2 regions of the Paraburkholderia sp. J69-1 genome follow, and region 2 is predicted to be linked to the other one. Evidence: riboswitches for the same ligand, from Rfam matches in the RefSeq annotation. Region 2 holds a riboswitch; the other holds the start of a gene.
The links. A riboswitch is a leader RNA that binds a small molecule or an ion and turns the genes downstream of it on or off. The one in region 2 is predicted to bind thiamine pyrophosphate.

Region 1 (10,175 bases), on a different contig from region 2:
TGTGACTTCGACATCTGACTCTCCTTGAACGGTGGGGACGACTGACTGCTGTCCGTCCCAAGCGCAAAGGGTGGGCCTGAAGGCGTTGCACGCGTGCTGCACGGGTTCGCACGGAGGTCAGGCACGCGGCGTGCTGTAGGAGGTCTCCCTTAATCCGTGGAGATTCCCTCATGAAACGCCTGATTGCCTTGCTTCTCGTTGCCGCGTCGGCCGCGGCGCTGGCGGCCTGCAACACCGTTGCAGGCGCTGGCCAGGATATGTCCGCGGGCGGTCACGCCATCACGAATACCGCCGAGCAAGCCAAGTAACGCGGCTCGGCAGGCGTGATATGCGGGGTATGGAAACGGCGGTTGAGTGCCGTTGAAATGCACTCGCTGCGCGTTCGGCGCTGCCTTTTCAGGCAGCGCCGGATCGCGTTAAATGGCGTTATTGGACAGCGCCGTTAATCGGGTTAATCTGCAATCCGAATGATTTTCGCAGCCTGCGAAATGTGGCAGAAAGACCTTCATGACGCGCGCCGACGATCGTCGAATACGAACGAAAGGCCCACGCTGCCCAGAATCAGCACGGTCGCGATGATCGTGGAATGGGTAATCGGTTCGCCCAGCGTGAGCGCGCCCAACGCCACTGCCACCACTGGATTCACATACATGCAGCTACTGGCCACGATCGGGCTGGTATTGCGGATCAGATAACCGTAGGCAACATACGCGGCCATCGTACCGATCAGCATCAGATAGCCAAAGGCGACGAACGGCACAAAATGCAGCGCGCCCATGCGCTCGCCGGTGACGATCGCCACGAGCGTCGAAATCCCGCCGCCCAGGCCAATCTGCAGTGCCGTGGCGATAAAGAGATCGGCAGGCAATTCGAGCCGCCCGGCCAGATGCGCGCCGATCGCCCAGAACAACGCGCCGCCCAGAATCGCCAGACTGCCGCCGGCCGTTCCGCTTGCGCCGCCGCCGTGGCTCAGGATCGCGATGCCGACAAGGCCCAGCCCCACCGCGGCCCATTCGCCTTTGGCGACGCGCCGCCCGGCAGCCGCCGCGATCAGCGTGGCGAACAAGGGCACCGTTGCGACCATCACCGCCGCCGTGCCGGTGCCGACCGTGCGCATGCCGTAGGCCAGCATGCCGCTCGACAGCCCCACGAGCATCGTGCCGACCACGCCGGCATTGCGGATCTGCGTGAGCGTGGGCATGACGGGGCGCCGTCGCATCGCGAATACGAACAGGCCGATGCCCGCCAGCAGGTTACGCAGCCCGGAGAGCAGCAGCGGCGGGAACGATTCGAGCGCCACATGCACGGCGAGATAGGTCGAACCCCAGACGAAGTACACGACGGCCAGCGCCAGCGCGACGCGACCGCCGCGCGTCTGCGGCAGCCGCACGCTGCGCGCGAGACGCCAGCTGTGCGCGCCTAGTGTGCCGAGCAACTGCAGGAAACCGCGCAAATACGGGCTGATGGACGAACCGGAAGGCAAACGGGGCGGCATCGTCATTGCACCGCCGCAGAACGGGAGACAAACCAGAGGGCTAACCGCGAACGCCCCGCCAGACCAGGGACGGGACGAATAAAGCGCGACGGCATGATGGAGGCGACGAGAGAGAGTAGGAGACGCGAAAGTAAGCGCACCAGAGCAGCACACGACCAAGCCACACAGGAAATTGCAAGCCGGTCGAAAGCCGCCCGAAATACCCGGAACGGGCGCCACGCATTATGCAACAAGGCGCCGCGTTGCGGACGCCGCGAACGTGCTTTATGCGCCGACGCGCAGCGCGCGCGCAACGGTCGCGAAATAAGGGCGCAGCGATGTCGTGCGAAGACAGAAAACCGTCGCTTCATGCCAGGTCGATGCGCCATTTTGAGACCGTGCTAGGATGTCACATTCTTTCATTGTCATTACATTCATCATGCGTCCGCTGCCTGCGTTTTTCGCCTCGCTTCCACCGCGCGCCGCGCGCCCGGTGGCGGCGCGCGCGTGCGCGCTGCGACGCCCTTCCGGCCTGCCGGCCCCGCTCGCCTTCGCCCGGCGTCCGCACTGAACCACCCTCCTTTGCCGGAGCCGTTCAGTCGGGCTCCGGGCCGATCCCGTACGCCCTATCGAGGCCTTCCCTGAAGGCCGCTTCATCTGGATCGCAAAGGAGAATCCCATGTCGAAGAAAATCCGTTATCTGACCGAGCTCGATCTCGCCCGCCTCGAAAAATGCGCCGCCGAAACCGGCGCCGCGCCCGCGCGCCAACTGATGCTCGACGAACTGCTCGAACGCGCCGAGATCGTCGATTCGCGCGAAATTGCCGCCAATATCGTCACCATGAATTCGCAGGTCACGCTGGTGAGCGATCGCACTGGCGAAGCCGTCACCTGGACGGTCGTCTACCCGGCCAACGCCAGCGTCGATCAAGGCCGTCTCAACGTGTTTTCGCCCGCAGGACTGGCGCTGCTCGGCGCGAAACGCGGCGAAACCGTGCGCTTCACACCGCCCAGCGGCGCCGTCGAAACGCTGAAAATTTCGCGCATCCTGTTCCAGCCCGAAGCCGCCGACGACTTCGTGCTGTGATGCGCGATTGCGCCGGTCAACGAGCCCGCCGAGGCGCCCGGCGCAGTCCATCGAGAAGTTTTTTCGCCTCGTTTTTCGCCCTTTTTCGCGTCAAAAACGCGTTCTCTCCTATATAGGTCGCGCGCGCGAATTCCGCGTGTACGCAGCACATTCCCTCGCGCAAAGGCACTTGCCAGAGTGTCGCAGCGCGGTGTATCGTTTGGCCTGCTTACGCGGGGGTCCTGCGTTATGCGCCGCTTCGAACTGTTCACACGAATAGCGTCAGGCAGCGTATTTCGCGGGTGAGAAATACCCTTTGAACCTGATCTGGATAATGCCAGCGCAGGGAAGCGTCCGGACCTTGCAGCAAGACACGCATTACCGCCTGCACCCATCCTCATTGCGAGGTCCGTCCACGTTCCGTCTCGTCTCCTGCGAAGCCGTAGTTCCCACTTTGCATTGCATGGAGAGAGACGCATGAACGCGAATCCCAAGTTCATTTCCGCCAACGCGCACGTCGACGAAGCCGCGATTGCGCCGCTGCCCAATTCCCGCAAGATCTACGTGACCGGTTCGCAGCCGGACATCCGCGTGCCGATGCGCGAGATCACGCAGGCCGATACGCCCACGGGCTTCGGCGGCGAAAAGAATCCGCCGATCTACGTCTACGACACCTCGGGTCCGTACACCGATCCCGAAGCGAAGATCGACATTCGCGCAGGCTTGCCCGCCGTGCGTCAGGCATGGATCGAAAAGCGCGGCGACACCGAAGCGCTGCCCGGTCTCTCCTCCGATTACGGCCGCGAGCGCGCCGCCGATCCGGCCACCGCCGAGCTGCGTTTCCCCGGCCTGCACCGCACGCCGCGCCGCGCACAAGCGGGCAAGAACGTCACGCAGATGCACTACGCGCGTCAGGGCATCATCACGCCCGAGATGGAATACATCGCCATCCGCGAAAACCAGCGCCGCGCCGAATACCTCGAAAGCCTCAAGACCAGCGGCCCGAACGGCGCGAAGCTCGCCGCCATGATGGGCCGCCAGCATCCGGGCCAGGCGTTCGGTGCCGCTGCCTTCGGCAAGGATGCGCTCAAGGAAATCACGCCGGAATTCGTGCGCGAAGAAATCGCCCGCGGCCGCGCGATCATTCCCGCCAACATCAACCACCCGGAAAGCGAGCCGATGATCATCGGCCGTAACTTCCTCGTGAAGATCAACGCGAATATCGGCAATTCGGCGGTGACGTCCTCGATCGGCGAGGAAGTCGACAAGATGACCTGGGCGATCCGCTGGGGCGGCGACACGGTGATGGATCTGTCGACCGGCAAGCACATTCACGAAACGCGCGAGTGGATCATCCGCAATTCGCCGGTGCCGATCGGCACGGTGCCGATCTATCAGGCGCTCGAAAAGGTCAACGGCAAGGCCGAAGACCTGACGTGGGAGATGTTCCGCGACACGCTGATCGAACAGGCCGAGCAAGGCGTCGATTACTTCACGATTCACGCGGGCGTGCGTCTGCAATACGTGCCGCTGACGGCCAACCGCATGACGGGCATCGTGTCGCGCGGCGGCTCGATCATGGCCAAGTGGTGTCTCGCACATCACAAGGAGTCCTTCATTTACGAGCATTTCGAAGAGATCTGCGAAATCATGAAGGAATACGACGTGAGCTTTTCGCTGGGCGACGGCCTGCGCCCCGGCTCGATCTACGACGCCAACGACGAAGCGCAACTGGGCGAACTCAAAACACTGGGCGAGCTCACGCAGATCGCGTGGAAGCACGACGTACAGGTAATGATCGAAGGCCCCGGCCATGTGCCGATGCAGCTCATCAAGGAAAACATGGACCTGCAGCTGGAATGGTGCGACGAAGCGCCGTTCTACACGCTCGGGCCGCTCACGACCGATATCGCGCCGGGCTACGATCACATCACCTCGGGCATCGGCGCGGCGATGATCGGCTGGTTCGGCACGGCGATGCTCTGCTACGTCACGCCGAAGGAACACCTTGGCCTGCCGAACAAGGACGACGTGAAGGAAGGCATCATCACGTACAAGCTCGCGGCGCATGCGGCCGATCTGGCCAAGGGTCATCCGGGCGCGCAGGTGCGTGACAACGCCTTGTCGAAGGCGCGTTTCGAGTTCCGTTGGGAAGACCAGTTCAACATCGGCCTCGACCCGGACAAGGCACGTGAATTCCACGACGAAACGCTGCCCAAGGACTCGGCCAAGGTCGCGCATTTCTGCTCGATGTGCGGCCCGCACTTCTGCTCGATGAAGATCACGCAGGACGTGCGCGACTTCGCGGCCAAACAAGGCGTCAGCGACGCAGAAGCCCTGAAAAAGGGCATGGAAGTGAAGGCGGTGGAATTCGTCAAGCAAGGCGCGGAGATTTATCAGCGCCAGTAAGGCGAGAACGCCCTTTCGCTGCGCTGCACGATGAGCTGACGTATCGTGCAGCGCAGCGAATGATGTTTTCCACACCGAAACACTTTTTAACGACTCCGACAACTCGCTGACAAGCGCACACACCCGGATACGGAGGGCGTGGCTAGCATGGGTGTACTGGAGGTGCGAACTGGGCGCGATTTATGCGACTCGCTTTGCACCGGATACCCCCTATAGCTGGAGTCGAACATGAAAAACTTCGCTCGCACCCGTACCCTCTTCACCGTGGCTACGCTCGTTGCCGTGATCGGCAGTCTGAGCGCTTGCGACAACATGTCCCGACGCGACCGTGACACTGCCATTGGCGCAGGTGTCGGCGGTGCCGCTGGCGCCGTGATCGGCGGCAGCGCGCTTTCTACCGTGGGCGGCGCCGCAGTCGGCGGCATTATCGGCAATCAGGTTGGCAAGTAAGGTTTCGCGCCGGAATACGTGACTGCGTGACGGCTGGCATCCCGTATAGACGATCCTTTCGTCACGCTTTTTCGTCACGCTATGTGCAGTACGAAAGCCGCTAAAAAGAGCAACAAAATACAACAGGCAGATTGGCCGGTCACACGGCTTCAGAGAGGATATGCGGCACGTGCTCCTGCAGGGGCATGTGCCGTTTTTGCGTTCACACATGGCGCGATTGTTCAGGCGTGATAGCCTGAAGCGTTCGTCTGGAGTCGCCATGAAATCCCCGCTTTCTACTCGCGCGCTGTGCCGTCCGCTCAGAACGGCGGCGATCGTGTGCGCTACCGGCGCGCTGCTCGCGCTCTCGGGTTGCTATTACTACACGCCTTACGGGTACTCGGCCTGGTCGCCGTATTACTACCCGGGTTATTACCCTACCGTTCCCGCCGCCAGCACGCAGCAGGAAACCGCCGTGGCCGTTGCAGGCTCAACGACGACGCGCACCGTTACGCAAACCTACGCGCGCCCCAACCCTGCGCCCGCTGCCGTCGCGGATGCTCAATATCCAGGACCGCTTTATCCCTCGCCGCCCGTTGCGGTCGCAGTGCCGGCGTGGCAGGTCTATCCGGCCTATCCGGCCTATTACCCTTATCCCGCGTACTACGGCTATTCCGGTTGGGGCTGGGGCGCACCGGCGGTTTCGATCGGCGTCGGCTTCTGGGGCGGCGGCGGTTACTGGGGACGCGGCTACTGGGGCCATGGCGGCTATGGCGGCGGTCACTGGCATCACTAAAGATCGCTCTGGCACCGCACGACCGTACTTTCCCTGCTTGACCCTGGCGCTCCGTTTTCTATCCTGCAAGTGGGGCATCGGGGATTGAAACACTGCCTTACTGAATAAGCCCTCCTCAGCGGTGGAATTCGCGAGCGCCGCGCGCACGCCGCTCGCGTTCTGCCGTATCTGCCTGCTTGTATCTGCTTGTTGTTTGCATTCCGCCTGACGCCATGCCCGGCTCGCCGTGCGCCCTCACGCACGCCCACGCCGATACGAACCAGCAGAAAGGAGACGTCATGTTCCACCAGTTGTTGACTCCCATCGGCAATTCGCTGCTTTTGTCGTTTCTCGTCGCGGTGCTGCCGATCGTCGTGGTGCTCATCCTGCTCGGCTGGGCGCGCCGGCCCGCCTGGCAGGCCTCGCTCGCCGGGTTGATCGTCGGGCTGATTGTCGCGATCGCGGGCTGGCAGTTTCCGGTCAATCTGGCGATCAGCGCAGTACTCAACGGCGTGGTGTTCGCGCTCTGGCCAGTCATGTGGATCGTCGTGACGGCGATCCTGCTCTACAACATCGCGCTGCGCTCGGGTCGCTTCGCCGCCTTCCGCATGTGGCTGCTCGACAATCTGCCCAACGACCGGCGCATCGTGCTGGTGGTCGTGGGCTTTTCGTTCGGCGCGTTGTTCGAAGGGATTTCCGGCTTCGGCACGCCGATCGCCATCACCAGTTCGCTGCTCATCATGCTGGGCTTTCCGACGCTCGAAGCGCTCACCTTCACGCTGATCTTCAACACGGCGCCGGTGGCCTTCGGCGCGCTGGGTGTGCCGATCACGGTGCTCGGCGCGGTCACGCACCTTCCCGCCGATGTGCTCGGCCAGATGGTCGGCCGCCAGTTGCCGTTCTTCGCGCTGCTGCTGCCGTTCTACGTGATCGCCATCTACGCGGGCGTGGGCGGCATGCTGCGCATCTGGCCCGTGCTGCTGGTTTCGGGCGGCAGCTTCGCGCTGACGCAGTTCGTCACCTCGAACTACGTCAATTACAGCCTCACCGATGTGCTCTCCTCGCTCGTTTCGTTGATCCTCACGATCCTGTTCCTGCGCGTGTGGAAGCCCGCGCCCGATGCGCAGTTCGAAATCCGCGTCGATCGAAGCAAAGAGGTACGCGGCAATATCACGGGCGCGCAGGGCTGGTATCCGTGGATCATCGTTGCGGTCGTGGTGATCGTCTGGACGGTGGCCAAGGTGTTCGCGATCGGCGACGTCAAGGTGCCGTGGCCGGGCCTGAACAAGGCCGTGTTCATCACGCTCTACAAAACGCCTTATGGCGCCGTGTGGGACTTCCAGCCGCTCGCCACCGGCACCGCCATCCTGTGCGCGGCGATCATCACCGCGTTCGTCGTGCGTCTGAAGCCCTCCGATTTCGGCGGCGCAATCGTCGATACCTGGGTGCAGACGCGCATCGCCATTCTCACGGTCGCGACCATCGTCGGACTGGCGTTCCTGATGAACTATTCGGGGCTGACCTACACGCTGGGTCTGGGCGTGGCCTCAGTGGGCGCGCTGTTTCCGCTGGTCTCGGCGTTCCTCGGCTGGGTGGCCGTGTTCCTCTCGGGCAGCGATACCTCTGGCAACGCACTGTTCGGCAATCTGCAGGTGGTGGCCGCGCAGCAGCTCAACCTGAACCCGGTGCTGATGGCGGCGACCAATTCGTCGGGCGGCGTGATGGGCAAGATGATCTCGCCGCAGAACATCGCCACTGGCGTCGCGACCACCGAACTCAAGGGCCAGGAAGGTCACGTCTTCGCCCGCACCTTCAAGCATTCGATCGTGATGACGGTGCTGCTCGGCATTCTGGTGTGGCTGCAACAGTACGTGCTGACGTGGATGATTCCGCCGCACTGAACACCGCCGCGCCGATAAGGACGTAAAACGAAAAAACCCGCCTGCTTGCGCAAGGCGGGTTTTTTATGGGCAATGCCTGGATGACGCGCGTCTTAGTGCAGCTCTTCGACCACGAGACCCATGATTTCGCGTGCGGGACGCGACGAGTCGATCTCGCCCTTGTCGTCCACCACGGCGATGCGCGTCTGGTTTTCCGTGACGGCGCGCACGTTGACCTTGTACTGCTTCGCGACCTTTTCCTTGCGGCCGTGGAAGATCTGGTTCCAGAAGCCCTGCTCGGCCGAAGTCATATCCTGCGGATCGACGTAACGCACGTAGTAGACGCCCTTCGAGCGATCGCGGTCGTCCACCGTGAAGTTGGCGCGGTCGAGCGCGAGGCCCACACGCAACCATGCACGGTCATACGGCTCCGACAGCGTCAGCTCGGTCGAGGTGTACTGGCCGCCCGGCAGCGTGCCGCCCGACGCACCCTTCGAACCCGCAGCCGCGGGGCTCTGGCCCACCGCCGCCGCGTTCTGCGCAGCGATGGCTGCCGCTGCGGCATCCGGCGCCTTCGACGATGCAGCCTTCGCACCCTTCTTGTCGGCCTTCGCGTCCGCGTCGGCGGCAACCTGCGCGTCCGGCACGCCCGGCTTGGCGCGCGCCAGCGTCACCATCAGGCGCTTCAGGTATTCCTGTTCGAGCGCCGGATCGTTGGGCTTGGGCACCCACTTGCTGGTTTCGTTGTTCGTGCCGGAAAGCTGTTCGCTCAAGCCCTTCTGGCTGATGAACACATACGTGCCGCCCGTGGGCGAGGTTTCCAGACGCGTACGGTACTTGTTGCGTTCTGCCGTGACGTAGGAATTGCCCGTGGCCCAGGACAACGTATTACGGATCAGGCCGTCGTTGATCTTGGGATGGGTTTCGTTCCAGTCGGTTTCCATCAGGCCCTTGTCGCGCTGGTCGACGACCAGCAGGAAGCCTTGTTCCTGCCAGAAGCGACGCACCTGCGCCCAGACGTCGGCGGGCGTGCGGCTGTCGATGACCAGCCAGCTTTCCGTGCCGTCACGCTGGATATGCATGCCCGGCACCTGCGGCAGGACCTGGCTGTTGTCGTCGGTCGCGGGCGCGGCGGCCTGCACCTGCTTGAGCGCCGACAGCGAGGTTTCGCCGCCCTGCGGGGGCAGCGAGCGCTGGTCGGCCGTTTCGTCGAGCATGTTCGGCGGTACGGCCAGCGACGATTGCTTCGCCTTTGCGTCACTACGGTAATCGATCTTGCCCGGCGTCGGCGAGCTGCAGCCGGCGACCAGCCCGCCCGCCATCAGGAGCGCAAACGCGCGTGCGGCAAGACGTTGATGAAAATCACTCATGTTCGGGTAATCCCTTCGGCTACGCCACGGACAGTTTGCGTGGATCAACCAGCCATTTTACCGGCGAGATGGCGCGCTGTGCAAAAACCGGATTAAGCGGACGCGTTTCCGCATGTTGCAGCGGTAAGAAGCGCGCTTCGCCGGACGGCTTGTAACGCTGCGCAGGACTCGTGACGACCGCGCAGATGTAACGTTCGTCCACATTCTGAAAACACTCTCCGCGCAACATCAATCAGACAAATCCTATTTTTTATCAATGACTTGCCGATGCTGACGGCCAGCCGCAGAGCTTGCGCCGATCGGCATTGTTGGCGTGTACGCCTTGCCGCACCGGCGCGATGCTAATTTCCCCAAAAAAAATCAGAAAGAAAAATTCTAAAACGTCGTACGGAGAGAATTCATGACAACTTGCAGCCTCATCCGGCTGGGCCGCGTCACGTCCGGTGCCCGCCTTCTATCGCTTCTGGTGCTTCTGGGCCTTCTGGGCGCGCTATCCGGCCCCGCGCAGGCCGCGCTCGGCGACATCGTGCCGACGGCGGCGCGCGTGAGCCTCGCCACCGACGCCGCCGACGCAACCCAGTCGCTCGCGGGCGGCGCACTGCGCGTCACGCAGTGCGTCGATGCAGCCGGTACGCGCGTGAGCGAATACGTGGCCACGGCCAGCGGCCAGATCGTCGCCTATACGTGGCAAGGGCCATCGGCGCCGAATCTGCACACCCTCCTCGGCCGTTATGCCGCCGACTTCCAGAACGGCGCCGTCGCGCTGCATGTG
Region 2 (10,175 bases):
GCCATGCGCCGAGTACGTTGATGTCATACACGCGCCAGCCTTGCGGCGTCTTGTAGAGACGGTAGTCGAGCTCGATCGGCTGGCCGTTGTTCAGCACGGTCGAACGGACCACGACATCGGTATCGTCCGGGTTGGCGCGGAACGGCTTGTATTCGATCTGCTGGTCGCGAACCTGAGCCAGCGCGCCCGAGTACGTGCGGATCAGCAGCATCTTGAACTGCTCGATGACCTGTTGCTGCTGGTCCGGCGTGGCGGCGCGCCAGTTGCGGCCCATCGCCAGTTGCGTCGTGCGGCGGAAGTCGGTGTACGGCAGGATCTTCTCGTTCACGAGTTGCGTGATCTTCGAGATGTCGCCCGACTGGATCGACTTGTCGCCCTTGATCTGGTCCATGACCTGCTGCGTGATCGTCTTGATCATCGCGTCAGGGTTGCTGGTGTCCACCGTCTGCGCGGATGCCGAGCCGGCAAACGCAAAAAACATGGCAAAAATCGGAAACAGAAAGAATTTTTTCATATCGAGTCCTGCAAGATGGGGAGATACGCCCCGTTGGACGCCAAAGATAGCACGCGAGTTCTATCGCACCGAGTCAATAAGTGCCAGGAAACTGCGACAAGCGTATCGATCTGTTACGTCAGACGTGGGACGCCGGCGCGCACGGCCGCCTGGGCCGCGCCGCGCCGGGCTTCTGATTAATGCAGGCGCAGCAGACCCGGATAGCCGATGCGCGCCGGCGGGATCATCTGATCGCCGGGAACGCTGGTCGCCGAAGCGGCGTCCGGTGCCTCGGCGCCCGATGCGGCTTCCGGCGCCACCGCCGCCGATGCGCCTGCCGGCACCGCCGCAGCCGAAGCGCCATTCGGGCTGGCCGGCGGCATGCTGGCCGCCGTAGGCGTTGCAGCACGCGCAGTGCCCGAAGCAGGCACTGCAGCCGTCGCGCCCGAAGCCGGAGCAGCCGCGCCAGCCGCAGACGCAGCGCCGTCATCCGGCTCGCCGTAGTTCGGCGGCGGCGCGCCGTCACCGTAATCGGGCAGGCTCGACTGCGACGCGTGGCCATCCGAAAGCTGATAGCGGCGGCGCTGCAGATAGGTGTTGCGCACGAACGAATACTTGTCGATGGCCGCGCCTTCGAGCAGGTCGCTCGCACCCAGCAGGTTCGCACGCGTGCTGACGACGTTCAGGCCGTAGAGGCCCCACGACAGCGCCGCCGGATCGACATAGCTGACCGGATTGATGAAGTAGTTGCCGACAAGACCCACACCGTCACGCACCGTGCTCGGCCCGAACAGCGGCAGCACGAGATACGGGCCGGCCGGCACGCCGTAGTGACCGAGCGTCAGGCCGAAGTCCTGGTTGTGCTTGGGCAGCTTAGCGAGCGTCGCCACGTCGAACAGACCGCCCACGCCGAAAACCGTGTTGATCACGATCCGCATGATGTCTTCGACACCATCGGTGATCTTCAGCTGCAGGAAGTTGTTGGCCGCGTTGTAGACATCACCGATATTGGCGAAGAAGTTCGTCACGCTGTCACGCACCGGCTGCGGCGTGACCTTCACGTAACCCTTCGCGACCGGCTTGAGCGCGTACTGGTCCACCTTGTCGTTGAAGGTGTAGACCGTGCGGTTGAAGCCTTCCCACGGATCGTCCTTCGACGGCGTCTGCACCGTCGAGCATGCCGTCAGCGCGAGCGCCGCGACGCCGATCGTGATGGCGCGCATGCGTGTGGTGATCATCTTTATTCTCCTTATTGGGCCGCCGCGCCGGAGCCTGCCTGCGCTGGCGCCGGGACGGGTGCGGCATTCTCGCCGCCCGCTGCCCCACCGGCCGCCCCGTTCGCGGCCCCGCTGCCTGCGCTGCTACCCGCGCTGCTGCCAGATTTCGCGGCGCCCGAATCGGCCGCCTTGCTGTACAGGAACTGACTGATCAGATTCTCGAGCACGATTGCCGACTGCGTCATCGCAATCGTGTCGCCGTTCTTGAGCATGTCGGTGTCGCCGCCCGGCTCCAGCCCGATGTACTGCTCGCCGAGCAGACCCGACGTCAGGATCTTCGCTGACGTGTCCTTCGGGAACGGGTACTGCTGGTCCAGATTGAGCGTCACGAGCGCCTGATAGGTGTTGGTATCGAAGCCGATCGACGCCACGCGGCCCACCGTCACGCCCGCGCTCTTGACGGGCGCGCGCGGCTTGAGACCGCCGATGTTGTCGAATTTGAGCTTCACGGTGTAGGTCTGCTGGAACGAGAGCGAGCTCATATTGCCGGCCTTCAGCGCGAGAAACAGCAGCGCAACGAAGCCCAGCACCACGAACAAGCCGACCCAGAAGTCGAGAGCAGTCTTTTTCATCGTCATCCCAATGAGAATCCGTTGCGGCGGCGCCCCAAGGCGCCTGCCGCGTGGCCCTGACGCGCCGCCTGAAGAGGACCGGCGCGCCGCGGGCCGAAGCCTTTAGCTGAACATCAGCGCGGTAAGCAGGAAGTCGAGGCCGAGCACCGCAAGCGATGCGTACACGACGGTCTTGGTGGTTGCGCGCGACACGCCTTCGGGCGTGGGCTTCGCTTCGTAACCCTGGTACAGCGCGGTGAACGTCACGGCAAAGCCGAACACGATGCTCTTGATCACGCCGTTGCCCACGTCGGTCCAGACATCGACGCCGCCCTGCATCTGCGACCAGAACGCGCCGGAATCCACGCCGATCAGCAGCACGCCCACCACATAGCCGCCCAGAATGCCGACCGCGCTGAAGATGGCCGCCAGAATGGGCATGGCGACCACGCCCGCCCACATGCGCGGCGCCACCACGATGCGCACGGGGTCGACCGCCATCATTTCCATGGCCGTCAGCTGCTCGCCCGCCTTCATCAAGCCGATTTCAGCGGTAAGCGACGTGCCCGCGCGGCCCGCGAACAGCAGCGCCGTGACCACCGGACCGAGTTCGCGCACCAGCGACAGCGCCACCAGCAGACCGAGCGCCTGCTCCGAACCATAACGGTTGAGCGTGTAATAGCCCTGCAGACCCAGCACGAAGCCGACAAACAGCCCCGACACCGCAATGATCAGCAGCGAATAATTACCGACGAAGTGGATCTGCTTCGTGACAAGACGCGGACGGCGCAGCAGCGGGAAAAATTCCAGCACGAGGCGCACGAAGAAACGCGTGGCGTGGCCCGCGCGCGTAATCGAGTCGAGCACACCGCGCCCGACCGAACTGATAGCGCCGATCATGAACGGCCTCCGCCAATGCCGAAGTCCGCATCGAGCGGCACATTCGTCGGGTAATGAAAGCGGAACGGACCGTCCGGCGCGCCGTCGATGAACTGGCGCACGATCGGATCGGTCGAGGCGCGCAGCTCAGCCGGAGTGCCTTGCGCCTGCACTTTGCCGTTCGCGACGAAATACACGTAATCGGCGATGGCGAACGACTCCGGCACGTCATGCGTAACGAGGATGGACGTCGCGCCCAGCGCGTCGTTCAGCGTGCGGATGAGGTTCGCGGTAATGCCGAGGGAAATCGGGTCGAGCCCGGCGAAAGGCTCGTCGTACATCATGAGTTGCGGATCGAGCGCGATCGCGCGCGCAAGCGCCACGCGGCGCGCCATGCCGCCCGAAATCTCCGACGGCGCGAGATCGCGCGCGCCGCGCAGACCCACGGCGTTGAGCTTCATGAGCACGAGGTCGCGGATCAGTTCTTCGGGGAGATCGGTGTGTTCGCGCAGGGCGAAGGCCACGTTGTCGAACACCGACATATCCGTGAACAGTGCGCCGAACTGGAACAGCATGCCCATTTTGCGGCGCAGCGCGTAAAGGCCTTCGCGCGTCTGCGCGCCGACGTCCTGGCCCTGAAATAGCACCTGGCCGCGCTGCGCGCGCACCAGTCCGCCGATCAGGCGCAGCACCGTAGTCTTGCCGCCGCCCGAGCCGCCCATGACCGCGACCACCTGACCGCGGCCAAAGCGCATGTTCAGTCCGGACAGGACGAGCCGGTCGCTATAGCCGAAGTCGACGTCGCGCAGCTCCAGAAGGGTCTCAGAGGATGAGGGCACGTAAGCTGACAAGTCCATTTACACGAAGGCGGGATTATAGGGCCATCGTGAAATTGATGCCGCGATGCGCCCATGACCGTTTCTTGACGCAGCAGCGCCGTAGGACGCCTGCTGCCGCTCATTCCCCGCCGCTTCGCGCCCCGATTCTGTCGAGGAGCGAAGCGCGGCGAGGCCGGGGCATTATTGCGTAAACGCTTTGCGCAGCGCAGCAACGGCGGCAGCCGGTTCGGCCGCCTCGGTGACGGCGCGCACGACCGCCGCACTGCCCGCGCCGGTGGCGAGCACTTCCGGCAGGACGGCACCGTCGATGCCGCCGATCGCGACCATCGGCACCACGCCTTCGAGCAGTTGCACGTAGCGCTTGAGGCGCTTCATGCCTTGCGGGGCCGTGGGCATTTCCTTGGTCGTGGTGGCGAACACCGCGCCGCACGCGATGTAGCTCGGGCGGAAGTGCAGCGCCGTGAGCATTTCGAAGTACCCGTGCGTGGACAGGCCGAGGCGAATGCCCGATGCCGCCAGCGCGTACAGATCGGCTTCGCGCAGATCTTCCTGGCCGAGGTGGACGCCGTAAGCGCCCGCCGCCATCGCCGCCTGCCAGTGATCGTTGATGAACAGTTGCGCATCGTGCTTGCGGCCAGCCGCGACGCAGCGCTCGATCTCGTGCGTGAGTTCCGCCGAGGCCGTCTTCTTGCTGCGCAACTGCACGGTCTTCACGCCGAAGTCGAGCACGCGCTCGACCCAGTCGGCGCTCGGCAGCACGGGGTACAGGCCGAGCTTTTGCGGGCAGGTCGCGAACGGGCGCGCAGGCGCGTCCGGCAGGCCCAGCACGCGCGGGAAACGTGCGATATCGACGGGCCAGGCGTCGTCTTTCTGTTCGTCGCCGTCACGCCAGGCGAGCGCCAGCACGAGCGCGTCGTGCGGATCGAAACCGCAGTCGAGGAAAGCCGCCAGCGCGGCAATCCAGTCTTCGGCCAGCGAGCCTTGCAGCGCGTAGCGCTCGCCGCCCAGATGCAGCGTCACGAGCGCGGCGGCAGGATCGTCGCCTTTCGCCTCGATCACGCCCGCGCCTTCGGTCATCCAGCGCGCGATGTTTTCCAGATGCGGCGCGGCATCGGTCACGACGATCAGATCGCCGCCGTTGGGCGCGTCCGGCGGCGTGAGGCACAGGCGCCACGGCGCGTGCGTCGCCGGCCAATCGCCCAGCTTCGCGCGGATGCCTTCGGCGGTCTCGGCGAGTTCATCGGCGGGCGGCCAGAACAGTTCGCGGTCTTTCAGTTTCAACGTATTGGTCATTACTTGCCTCCATCCTGGTGCCAGAACGGCATGCCGACGACCGGCGTGCTCGCCACCGCGGCTTCGCGTTCGGCCATCGGCCCGGCGAGATACGCCGTGCGGCCCGCTTCCACGCCCAGCGCGAAGGCGCGCGCCATCGCTTCCGGGTGCGTCGCCTGCGCCACGGCCGTATTGAGCAGCACGCCGTCGAAGCCCCACTCCATCACCTGCGCCGCGTGCGACGGCAGGCCCAGACCCGCATCGACGATCAGCGGCACGTCGGGCAGACGCTCGCGCAGCACGCGCAGGCCGTAGGGATTGATCACGCCCTTGCCGGTGCCGATGGGCGCGCCCCACGGCATCAGCGCTTCGCAACCGGCGTCGAGCAGGCGGCGGCCGATCACGAGGTCTTCGGTGCAATACGGCAGCACCTTGAAGCCGTCTTTCACGAGACGCGCGGCCGCTTCGATCAGGCCGACCGGATCGGGCTGCAGCGTGTAGTCGTCGCCGATCAGTTCGAGCTTGATCCAGTCGGTGTCGAAGACTTCGCGCGCCATGTGGGCCGTGGTCACGGCTTCGTTGACGGTCAGGCAGCCGGCCGTGTTCGGCAGCAGCGGCACGCCATGGCGCTTGAGCAGATCGAAGAAGCCGGCTTCGGCCGTGCCGTCGTTCATCTGGCGGCGCAGCGCGACGGTGATCATGCCGGGGCGCGCAGCTTGCATCGAATCGGACAGCGATTGCAGCGACGGATAGCGCGAGGTGCCGAGCAGCACGCGGCTCTGGAAGGTTTCGCCGTAGAGCGTGAGCGCGTCGGCGGTGTGTTGGGTGGTCATGGCGTGTATTCCTTGGCGGGTGGCGTGGGCAGATCGTCTGGCGCGAGCCGTGCGATCAGCCGCCGGCCACCGGGCTCACGACGTCGAGGCGGTCGCCCGCCGACAGCGTGCGCGCGCCATGCTGGCCGCGCGCGACGAAATCGCCATTCACGGCGACCGCGAACGGCGGCTGCGCGCCAAATGCGGCAAGCGCATCGGCGACGGTCGCGCCCTCGGGCAGCGTGAGCGGCTTCTGGTTGATCTGGATGTCCATGGCGAATCTTTCACTAGCCGTGTAACGGCGTCTGACTACGGTTGAATCGTGCGAGGCAGCAAGCAGCGCGCCCCGATGTATGTGTTCGCGGCGCTCAGGCGTGCGCGGGCGCGGCGTTGCTGTGCTGGGACTGCGCGATGTGCAGCATCGAGGCCCAGCGCGATCCGGCGCGCAGCGCTTCGAAGGCGTCGGCATCGGCGACATGGCCCGCCAGCATGGCTTCGGCCACGCGCACGGCTTCGTCGGCGACGGCGGGCGCGATCATGAAACCGTGGCGATACAGGCCGTTCACGCGCAGCGTCGCGGCGCCGTCCCAGAACAACGCGGGGCGATGGTCGGGCAACGTCGGGCGGCACTGCGAGTTGAGTTCGAGGATGCGCGCCTCGCCGAACGCCGGATGCACGGCGAACGCCGCGCTCAGCAGTTCCAGCGCCGAACGCACGCTGACCGGCGAGCGGTCCTCGCCTTCGATTTCGGTCGCGCCGATCACATAGAGATCGTTCTGCTTGGGCGCGATATAGAGCGGATAGCGCGGATGCAGCAGGCGCACCGGCCGCGTCAGGCCGATGCCCGGCGCGTGCACGCGCGCCACTTCCCCGCGAATGCCGCGCAGCGCGGGCAGCGCGGGCTTGGCGCCCAGACCGCGGCAATCGATCGTCACGCGCGCGGGCGGCAGGTTGGCGTCATCGACGCTCGTGTTCCAGTGCGTCTGCACGCCGCGTTGCGCGAGACCCGCAGCGAGTGCGGCCAGCGCCTGGCGGTTATCGAGCTGGCCTTCGCCGTCGAGCAGCCAGCCGCGCGCGAAACGCCCGGCGAGCGCCGGTTCGGCCGCGTCGAGTTGCGCGCCCTGCAGCGTCGTGAAGTGGGCATCGGCGAGTTCGCGCGGCGCGTTGGCGCGCACGCGGCGCTCGAACAGCGGCGCTTCGGTGCGATCGGCGTGATGCCAGACCACGAGCGTGCCGTTGCGCTGGAAGAAGACGGGTTCGGGCAGTTCGGCCAGGATTTGCGGCCAGGTGTCGAGCGAGGCGACGCCCAGTTCGGTGATCAGCAATTCGGCGACGGCCGCTTCCGCGAGCGGCGCCAGCATGGCGGCCGCGACCCACGCGGCGGCTTCCCCGCCTTCGGGTCCGCCGCGCTCATAGAGCGCCACGCGATGCCCTGCGCCCGCAAGACGCCAGGCGACCAGACGCCCGCTCAACCCGCCGCCAAGAACGGCGAAATCGGGCATAGCCGGTGCGGACGCGCGTGCGCCAGAAACCAGGGAGCGATCGGAATGTAAGTTAGAAGCGGCGGTCATCGTATCCTTTCCGTACGGCAAGAAGCATGCGTACCCAAGGACGAAACCGGCTGGCAAAGCCGGCCGTGCAACCGCGATGGAGCGCGATGACGTATATCGAACGCGCTGCGCCGCGAAGATTGCCCGGCGGGAATCTGGACGCCTGAATAAATCGTTTTCAACCGACGAATACCGTGGCCGCTGCATGGGCCTGCGTGGATCGGCTGAAAAATAGCGCCAGCAAGACTTTCCGGAAACTTCCCGCGCCGGTATTACCCGGATCGGGTGCGAAGGGTCTCTCTCAGCCTCACTGTGGCATGCCCGGCATACCGGTGAAGCACCCCTGTTTCGTCAACGGCCATTAGACCACAAAAGCCGCGCGCGCCGCAAACCGCCGGGGCAGGCGCACAATCACCGCTCTGGCACAATGCGCTGAGCCGGCGCGAGTGCCGGATCGCATTGCGCAGCAAGGCCTCAAGGGGCGAGATTGCTGCACGGTTAAGACTCGTTTAAGCGCTGCGGGACAGAATCCCAGCGCTGTTGAACAACACGCGCACGGCAGCATGCCACCGCATCACACCAGCGATGGCGGGCATCGTCGATTCCGGCCGCGGGCCGGTACAACATCAGGACGCACATGACCAACTCCACTCCCCGCGCCACGCCGGATCAGAACGAGCATCACAAGATCACGGCCTGGAGCCTGATCAAGCCCTACTGGGTCTCCGAGGAACGCTGGATCGCATGGAGCCTGCTCGTCGCGATCATCGTGATGAACCTGCTCGTCGTGTGGATCAACGTGCGGCTCAATAGCTGGAACGCGGACTTCTACAACGCGCTGCAGAACAAGGACGTCAAGCAGTTCCCGCATCTGCTGATGATCTTCACCGTGCTCGCGTTCGGCTTCATCATCCTCGCGGTGTACGGGCGCTATCTGCGCCAGATGCTCGGCTTCCGCTGGCGCCAGTGGCTCACCACGCGCTTTCTGAACGAGTGGCTCGGCCAGGGCGCGTTCTACCGCATCGAGCGCGACCGTCTCGCCGATAACCCCGACCAGCGGATCAGCGACGACCTGCAGTCGTTCGCCACCACCACGCTGTCGCTCACGCTCGATCTGCTTTCGACGGTCGTCACGCTGGTGTCGTTCATCACGATCCTGTGGTCGCTCGCCGGCGCACTGACTTTCTCGCTGGGCGCCACGCCCATCACGATTCCGGGCTACATGGTCTGGGCCGCCGCGCTCTACGCCGTGTTCGGTTCGCTCGTGATCCAGAAGGTCGGCCATCCGCTCGTGTCGATCAACTATCAGCAACAGAAGGTGGAAGCGGACTTCCGCTTCGGCCTGATCCGCCTGCGCGAAAACGCCGAGCAGATCGCGCTGTATGACGGCATGAACACCGAGCGCAGCAACGCGCAGGGCCTGTTCGCGCACATCCGCGAAAACTGGTGGCGCGTGATGAAGTACACCAAGCGCCTCACCTTCGTGCTGAGCTTCTACGGCCAGATCGCCATCATTTTCCCGCTCGTGGTGGCCGCGCCGCGCTACTTCGCGGGCGCCTTCACCTTCGGCGTGCTGATGCAGATCTCGCAGGCCTTCGGCACCGTGAGCGATTCGTTCTCGTGGTTCATCAATAGTTACGCGACCCTCGTCGAATGGCGCGCTACTGTGAACCGTCTGCGCGAATTCGTGCGCGTGGTGCATTCGCCGCGTCTGAAAGAAACCGTCTCGCCGGCCACGGAACACGGCGGCATCAACCTGCATTTCGTCGATGCGAGCCAGCTCAGCACTGAACATCTGAAGCTCGCGCTGCCCAACGGCAAGCCGCTTTCGGAAGTGCGCGACATCGCCATCAAGCCGGGTTCGCGCTGGCTCGTGCGCGGTCCGTCGGGCGCGGGCAAGAGCACGCTGATGCGCGCGCTCGCGGGTCTCTGGCCGTTCGGCGAAGGCTCGATCGACGCGCCGGTGGATGCGCGCATGATGTTCATCCCGCAGCAAAGCTATCTGCCGATCGGCTCGCTCAAGGCGGCGCTCACCTACCCCTCGCCCGCCGACGATTACAGCGACGAAGACTGCCGCGAAGCGCTGCGCGCCTGCCGCCTGGAAGAGTACGCAGAGCGTCTGGGCGAGTCTGCGCACTGGTCGCGCGTGCTCTCGCCGGGCGAACAGCAACGCCTCGCCGGCGCGCGCGTGCTGCTGCACAAGCCCGACTATCTGTTCCTCGACGAAGCGACCAGCGCGCTCGATCCCGATAACGAAGGGCGTCTGTACAAGCTCTTCGTCGAGCGTCTGCCGAAGGCGGCGATCGTGAGCGTCGCGCATCGCGAATCGCTTTCGGCGTATCACCACGAAACGCTCGAAATCGAGCGCTCGCCGGAAGAGCGCGTCGCCGCGTGATCGATACGTAAGTGGAGCGCCCGGCGTTCCTGCGAAAAACCCATTTGCGCTCAACCACACGCGGTTGAGCGCAAGCAGCGAGCGACACGCGTTCGCTCGCGATCCAG

Region 1: it holds a riboswitch for thiamine pyrophosphate, as region 2 does, so the genes downstream of both, thiC (phosphomethylpyrimidine synthase ThiC) here and U5A67_RS32465 (FAD-dependent oxidoreductase) in region 2, are expected to answer to the same signal.

Annotation. Positions count from the first base shown of each region.
Region 1 covers NZ_CAJMZG010000010.1:155,413-165,587, reverse strand. The annotation lists gene U5A67_RS19940 (ferritin-like domain-containing protein) at 1-14, opposite strand, end outside; gene U5A67_RS19935 (entericidin A/B family lipoprotein) at 171-308, shown strand; gene U5A67_RS19930 (EamA family transporter) at 506-1,501, opposite strand; gene U5A67_RS19925 (GreA/GreB family elongation factor) at 2,154-2,561, shown strand; TPP riboswitch at 2,766-2,907, shown strand; gene thiC (phosphomethylpyrimidine synthase ThiC) at 3,018-4,949, shown strand; gene U5A67_RS19915 (glycine zipper 2TM domain-containing protein) at 5,178-5,399, shown strand; gene U5A67_RS19910 (hypothetical protein) at 5,659-6,174, shown strand; gene U5A67_RS19905 (L-lactate permease) at 6,453-8,054, shown strand; gene bamC (outer membrane protein assembly factor BamC) at 8,147-9,403, opposite strand; gene U5A67_RS19895 (DUF2844 domain-containing protein) at 9,804-10,175, shown strand, end outside.
Region 2 covers NZ_CAJMZG010000023.1:69,560-79,734, forward strand. The annotation lists gene U5A67_RS32425 (phospholipid-binding protein MlaC) at 1-514, opposite strand, end outside; gene U5A67_RS32430 (VacJ family lipoprotein) at 691-1,731, opposite strand; gene mlaD (outer membrane lipid asymmetry maintenance protein MlaD) at 1,743-2,348, opposite strand; gene mlaE (lipid asymmetry maintenance ABC transporter permease subunit MlaE) at 2,445-3,221, opposite strand; gene U5A67_RS32445 (ABC transporter ATP-binding protein) at 3,218-4,039, opposite strand; gene thiE (thiamine phosphate synthase) at 4,220-5,332, opposite strand; gene U5A67_RS32455 (thiazole synthase) at 5,332-6,144, opposite strand; gene thiS (sulfur carrier protein ThiS) at 6,200-6,397, opposite strand; gene U5A67_RS32465 (FAD-dependent oxidoreductase) at 6,492-7,625, opposite strand; TPP riboswitch at 7,915-8,028, opposite strand; gene U5A67_RS32470 (ABC transporter ATP-binding protein/permease) at 8,311-10,068, shown strand.